Regions from separate parts of the Thioalkalivibrio sp. ALE30 genome, predicted to be linked through region 1. Evidence: predicted binding sites of a transcription regulator. Region 1 holds the regulator's gene; the other holds the start of a gene.
The links. The regulator FliA, encoded in region 1, starts transcription of late flagellar genes. The targets are predictions, from matches to a motif close to GCTAAAGTTNNNNNNNNNNCNGCCGATA.
Positions count from the first base shown of each region.

Region 2: a site for FliA is predicted at 1,259-1,286, ahead of D107_RS0100775 (methyl-accepting chemotaxis protein). Genes of this name have one in related genera too.

Region 1 is NZ_KB898168.1:468,568-471,975, reverse strand. It holds partial or broken gene flhF (flagellar biosynthesis protein FlhF) at 1-496, shown strand, start outside; gene D107_RS0102130 (MinD/ParA family protein) at 665-1,489, shown strand; gene D107_RS0102125 (RNA polymerase sigma factor FliA) at 1,486-2,253, shown strand; gene cheY (chemotaxis response regulator CheY) at 2,295-2,675, shown strand; gene D107_RS0102115 (protein phosphatase CheZ) at 2,771-3,408, shown strand, end outside.
Region 2 is NZ_KB898168.1:176,856-180,263, forward strand. It holds gene D107_RS0100770 (DEAD/DEAH box helicase) at 1-848, shown strand, start outside; gene D107_RS0100775 (methyl-accepting chemotaxis protein) at 1,309-2,538, shown strand; gene D107_RS0100780 (DUF255 domain-containing protein) at 2,551-3,408, opposite strand, start outside.

The DNA of each region.
Region 1 (3,408 bases):
CGCCGCATGGGCCCGGATTCGGTTACGCTGGTCACCCTGGACAGCCAGCGCATCGGGGCCACGCGCCAGTTGCAGGCCTTCGCCCAGATGGCGGGGATCTCGGTGCGGGTGCTGCAGAACGCGAGAGAGTTGCGCGAACTGGCGCGCCGCGTGGAGGATGGGCACCTGATCCTGGTGGATACGGCGGGACAGGCCCCGCGTGCAGTGGAGGACGAATCCCTGTTCGCGCACCTGCCGCCGGACATCCGGGCCGAGAGCTGGCTGGTGGTGTCGGCGACGACCCAGGGGAGCGCGTTGCGGCGGGTGCTGGAGGCATTTCGCAAGGCGGAGCCCTCGGCGCTGGTGCTGACCAAGCTGGACGAGGCCGAGGAGCTGGGCGAGGTCCTGTCCGTACTGCTCGATCAGCACCTGGGGCTGGGGTTCGTCAGCGATGGCCAGCGTATTGCCGAGGACTTTCACCGGGTCGATACCGGGTATCTGACCCGACTGGCCCTGGAGGATGCCGCCGATGAACCCGGGGCAGCGGCCAATGCCCGCGAGACCTGGGCGGCCGAGCGCCTGGCGGAGATGGAACCGCCGCGACGCGCGCGCGCCCAGGCACGTCCGGCACGGGCGGCGGAGCCCGCCACGCTGGAACTGATTCAACCGGTCGGGAAGGGGCGCTATGCCACGCACTAACAAGCCGTTGAAGGTCATCGCGGTTGCCTCGGGCAAGGGCGGGGTGGGCAAGACCAACGTATCGGTGAACCTGTCGGTGGGCCTGGCCCGGCTCGGGCGCGAGGTCATGCTGTTCGACGCCGATCTGGGCCTGGCCAACGTGGACCTGCTGCTGGGGATGCGTCCCGAGCGCACGCTGCACGACCTGGTGACCGGTGATGTGGACAGCCTGGAGGATGTGCTCGTCCAGGGGCCGGACGGGGTAAAGGTGGTGCCTTCGGCTTCGGGGATCGCGGCGATGGCCAACCTGACGCCGGCCGAGCATGCCGGTCTGATCCATGCCTTCAGCGCCTATCGCAAACCCCTGGATGTGCTGATCGTGGACACCGCGGCCGGCCTGCAGGAATCCGTGACGTCGTTCTGCCGCGCGGTCCAGGAGACCCTGGTGGTGGTCTGCGACGAGCCCGCCTCGATTACCGACGCTTATGCCCTGATCAAGGTCCTGCACCGCGATCATGGCCTGCGTCGCTTCCGCATGGTGACGAACATGGTCGACGGCCGCGAAGGCGCCGAGCGACTGATGCAGAAACTCAATACCGTCTGCGGCAACTACCTGCCGGAGGTGGTGCTCGACCTGGCCGGCTATATTCCGATGGATGATCACCTGCGCAAGGCGGTGCAGAAACGCGCGCCAGTGGTACAGCAGTACCCCGGGAGCCCGGCGGGGAAGGCCTTTGCCGAACTGGCACGGACCGTAGACCGCTGGCCGGTGGGCGGCGGTGACCACGGTGGCGTCGGGTTTTTCGTGGAACGGATGCTGCAGAGCGCATGATGACGACGCGTAATCGACTTTCCGGCTATCAGGCGGCCTCCGCGGCCAGCGGCGGGCACGAGGAGCTGATTGCCGATCACGTCGAGCTGGTCCACCGCATCGCCCATCACCTGATGGCGCGGCTCCCCGCCTCGGTGCAGGTGGATGACCTGATTCAGGCGGGCATGATCGGGCTGCTCGAGGCGGCGCGCCAGTTCGAGGGCGGCCAGGGCGCGACCTTTGCCACCTACGCCGGGATCCGCATCCGTGGCGCGATGATCGACGAGCTGCGCCGCAGTGACTGGACACCGCGTTCGGTGCACCGCAACAGTCGGCGTATTGCCGCGGCGATCCAGACCGTCGAGGCGCGCGAGGGGCGGGCGGCGCGTGGCAGCGAGGTCGCCGCCGAGCTGGACGTGCCGATCGACCAGTACTACGAGATGCTGCAGGATCACGCCGGAGCCCACCTGTTCGCCCTGGACGACCTCGGCGGGGGTGACGACGGGGCCGATCGCGTGATCGAAGGGCAGGAGGTGTCGCCGGCCCGCACCCTCGAGGCCGGTGAGTTCCGTCAGGAACTGGCCGAAGCCCTCGGCGACCTCCCCGAACGCGAGCGGCTGGTGCTGTCGCTCTACTACATCGAAGAGCTCAACCTGCGCGAGATCGGCGCCGTGCTGGGCGTGACCGAGTCGCGCGTCAGCCAGATCCGAAGTCAGGCCACCATTCGACTGCGCGCCCGCCTGGGTTCGTGGCTCGAAGACGGTACGGCTTTGCAGTTATTCTAAAACCCACCCTACGAATCCCGGAGTGACGTGTGGACAAGGGAATGAAGATTCTCATCGTGGACGACTTTTCCACGATGCGGCGCATTATCAAGAACCTGTTGCGTGATCTTGGCTTCAACAATACCCAGGAAGCCGACGACGGCAGCACCGCGCTGCCTATGCTGCAGAACGGGGATTTCGACTTTCTGATCACCGACTGGAACATGCCCAACATGCCGGGGATCGACTTGCTGAAGGCCGTGCGCGCCGACCCGAACCTCAAGTCCATGCCGGTGCTGATGGTGACGGCGGAGGCCAAGCGCGACCAGATCGTCGAGGCGGCCGAGGCGGGCGTGAACGGCTACGTGGTCAAGCCGTTCACCGCCGAGACGCTGAAGGAAAAGATCGACAAGATCTTCGAACGCATTGAAGCACAGGGATAATCATGGGCCTGTGACCGATATGCCCGACGCCCGTGGCACCGACCGCCGCGGGCGTCGTCCGAAACCTTCCGCGCCGTACCCGCAAGAGGCTTCTCATGACTGAACAGGAACACCCACCACGCGACGATCAGCTGGAGCTTGCGCGGCAGTTGGTCAAGACGCTGGAGGCGGGCGACGACACGGGCGCCCGGGCGCTGGTGCAGGATCTGGCGCGCCCCTATGACCGCGAACTCTTCGACGAGCTGGGCAAGCTGACCCGTGATCTTCACGAGGCCCTGCAAAGCTTCCGCGGCGATTCGCGTCTGGTCGAACTGACCCAGGCGGAGATCCCGGACGCAAAGGAACGCCTGAATTACGTGGTCACGATGACCGAACAGGCGGCCCACGACACCATGAATGCCATCGAGTCGAGCCTGCCGATCGCGGAGTCGTTCAGTCAGCAGGCGGCCGACCTGACGGCGAAGTGGACGCGCTTTCGCAACCGCCAGCTCTCGGTGGAGGAGTTCCGGGACTTTGCCCGCGAGCTCGACACGTTCTTCGCGCAGGCGGGGGAAGACACCGAGGAGCTGCGCCGGCTGCTCTCCGAGGTGCTGATGGCACAGAGCTATCAGGATATTACCGGCCAGGTGATTCGCCGCGTGATCCAGCTGGTGACCGACCTGGAAGAGAACCTGGTGTCCCTGATCCGGCTCTCCAGTGGGCGCATGGAGCAGGTCGAGGCGGCCGAGGCGTC
Region 2 (3,408 bases), 290 kb from region 1:
TCGACGAGGCCGATCGCATGCTGGACATGGGCTTTATCCGCGACATCAAGAAGCTGATCGCGCTGATGCCCAAGAGCCGGCAGAATCTGATGTTCTCGGCGACTTTCTCCGACGAGATCCGCACGCTGGCCAACGGCCTGCTCACCCGCCCGGCGGAGATCGACATCGCCCCGCGCAACACGGCCGCCGAGAGCGTGCAGCAGAGTGTGCATCTGGTCGAGACCAGCCAGAAGCGCGAACTGCTGAGCCACCTGATCCGCACCAACAACTGGGAACAGGTGCTGGTGTTTACCCGCACCAAGCACGGCGCCAATCGCCTGGCCGAAAAGCTGTCCAAGGATGGCGTGCGCTCGGAGGCGATCCACGGTAACAAGAGCCAGGCGGCGCGTACTAAAGCGCTCAAGCAGTTCAAGTCTGGGCAGGTGCCGGTGCTGGTGGCGACCGATATCGCCGCGCGCGGCCTGGACATTGACCAGCTGCCGCAGGTGGTCAACTTCGAGCTGCCGAATGTGCCGGAGGATTACGTGCATCGCATCGGTCGTACCGGCCGTGCCGGCTCCGCCGGTGCCGCGCTGTCGCTGGTGGATGGCGAGGAGATCAAGTTGCTGAAGGGCATCGAGCGCCTGATCCAGCGCCCGATCGACCGCATCGAGACCGAAGGTTTTGCCGCGCCGAAGCCGGCCGCCAATGACGGCAACGGCAACCGCCGCGGCGGTCGTGGCGGCAAGCCGGGCGGCGGGGCCCGCAATGGCGCCCCGCGCAATGCCCGCGGTGGCAAGCCCGGCGGCGGTCGCGGCGGCAACGGCCGCCCGTCCTCCAACGGCAACCGGGCGGCGCGCAGCCGCTAGTCCGACGCGCCAGCGCCATACCGCGAACCCGCGGCCCCGAACTCCGGGCCCGCGGGTTTTTTCGTTCCGGGCCTGGCGGGGAGGGCTTTATTCACCACGAAGCACACGAAGGCACGAAGAAGGGCCAGGTCAAGGGCGAAAAGCGATAACAGGAAGGCTGGAAGACAGGAAGGGGCTGGTGTTGTGCGCCAGGTGATTGGCCCCAGTACAAGGCTAATCACAGCGTGTTGTGATTGCCGAGGGCCCGTAAACACTTCCAAATTTCGCGTCGTCCTGTGAAATGCTTTTGCCCTTGCCCTTCTTCGTGCCTTCGTGTGCTTCGTGGTGAATACGGTTTTCGAGTTGCGGCGAGGCGTTGGAGTTGAGCTGGATCAGGGCGGCGGGGATTGGGCAGGGCGATACTTTGCCGGGCTCAAGGCCGGGGGCGGTTGGTCGTTAACGAAGCCAAAGGAGGGTGGCGATGAAGATTGGACCGTTGGGTGGGCTGCGGCTGAAGCTGGTGATCCTGGTGATCGTGGTGAGTACGGTGCCGCTTTCGATCATGGGCGGGGTGACGTTCCACACCATGAAGGGCGATCTTGCCGCGGGGGTGGATGAGGCCCTGGTGACGCAGCTGTGGTGGTTGCTGTGGGCGCTGTGGGTGGTCGCGTTTGTGGTGGCGCTGGGGATTGGCTGGTTCTATGCCAATGTGCTGACGCGGCCCCTGGAGCGCCTGGCCGAGGGACTGGAGGCGATCGGCGAGGGGCGCGCGGATCTCGGGCACCGCGTGGAGGTGACTACGGACGACGAGATCGGCCGCACCGGTGCGGCCTTCAACACGGTGATGGGCCGGCTCTCCGGGCTGATCCGGCAGGTCGCGGATGCGGCCGACGGCATCGCCGCCTCCGCGCGGCAACTGGAGGGTCGCAGCAACGAACTGACCCGGGCGACCCACGAGCAGCGCGGCGACGTGGAGCAGGTGGTCACCGCGATGAATCAGATGTCCGCCACCGTGCAGGAGGTGGCCAACAACACCCAGAGCACGGCCGAGAGTGCCGGTCAGGCGACCCGGGCGGCGGAAGGCGGACGCACCGTGGTGCAGGCCACGCAGGGCGCGATCAACACCCTGGCCGGCGAGATCCGCCAGGCGAGCCACGTGATCAGTGAGCTGAAGGGTGACAGCGACAACATCGGCACCATCCTGCAGGTGATCGAGGAGATCGCCGAGAAGACCAACCTGCTGGCGCTCAATGCGGCGATCGAGGCCGCCCGCGCCGGCGAGGCGGGACGCGGCTTCGCGGTGGTGGCCGACGAGGTGCGTCATCTGGCTCAGCGAACCAACGACTCGACCGGGGAGATCCGCGAGATCATCCAGCGCCTGCAGGGCGGAGCGACCCGCGCGGTACAGGCGATGGAGGTGAGCCAGCAGCACGCCGAGACCTCGGTGGAGAAGGCCGGCGAGGCGGGCGAGACCCTGGAGTACATCCACGACTCGGTGACCACCATCGACGACATGACCCGCCAGGTGGCCAGCGCGACCGAGGAGCAAAGCCAGGTGGCGGAGGAGATCAACCGCAACATCCACCACATCAATGACATCGCGGTGCGCAACGCCGACGGGGCCAACGAGATGCAGCAGGCGGTAGAGGCCCTCGAAGGGCTGGCGCAGCAGCTACAGAACGAGGTTGCGGGCTTTCGTCAGCAGGGCTGATCCGGTCTGGCCTCAGAAGCCTCGGCGCAGGGCGTCGAAGCCCAGGGCGACGTCGTCGGGATCCGCGCCGGGCTCGATGCGCAGGCGGTCACGCACGGTGTCGCGGTCAATATGGGACGCCTCGATCGCGTCGTCGGGCAGGCGATACAGCCACCAGGCGAGCGCGGCCTGGGTGCGGGTCTCCGACCAGGGCTCCAGGTCCGTCCCGATCCGCTCGGCATGCGTGCCCAGCTCCGCGTCGAAGAAGGGCTCCAGTCGATCCAGCGCGGCGACCGGGTCGGGCAGGTCCGGACGTTCGCCATCCAGTGCCTCCACGGCGCGCGCCAGTTCCTGGCGGGCGATCTCCGGCCAGATCTGCGAGGGCAGGTAGCCCTCCATCGCCGGTCGTCCGCCGGCGGTGATGCCGTGCAGGTAGCCGCTGCGGGTGAGCAGATAGCGGTCGAGCGCCTCCAGCGCCTCGCGGGCCCAGTCGAGCGTCTCGCGGTCTTCCAGTACGCGCGCCAGGTTGGCGAGCGCGGCAATGGCCTGGCCCGAGGTGTCGGCATAGGTGTTGCGATCGACCCGGGGCGGGTCGGTCTGCGTGCGGGTCTCCGGGTCCAGCTGGTAGTAGTCGCGGTCGGCGTACTGGCTGTTGCCGAAGCGCAGCTGACGCGCGTCCCACAGGTGGTCGCGCAGATAGTCGCGAATGCCGCGCGCGATCTCCGCGTAGTGTTCGTCGCCGATGCGCTCGTAGGCCTCGGAGAACAGCCACAGGAACGCGGCGTTCTGATCCAGGCGCTTGGAGGTCTCCAGGGCCAGGACCGGGTCGCGCTGGTCGGGATCGTGGAAGAAGAAGAAGCCGCCCTCGACCTCGTCGTAGAGATCCTCCGC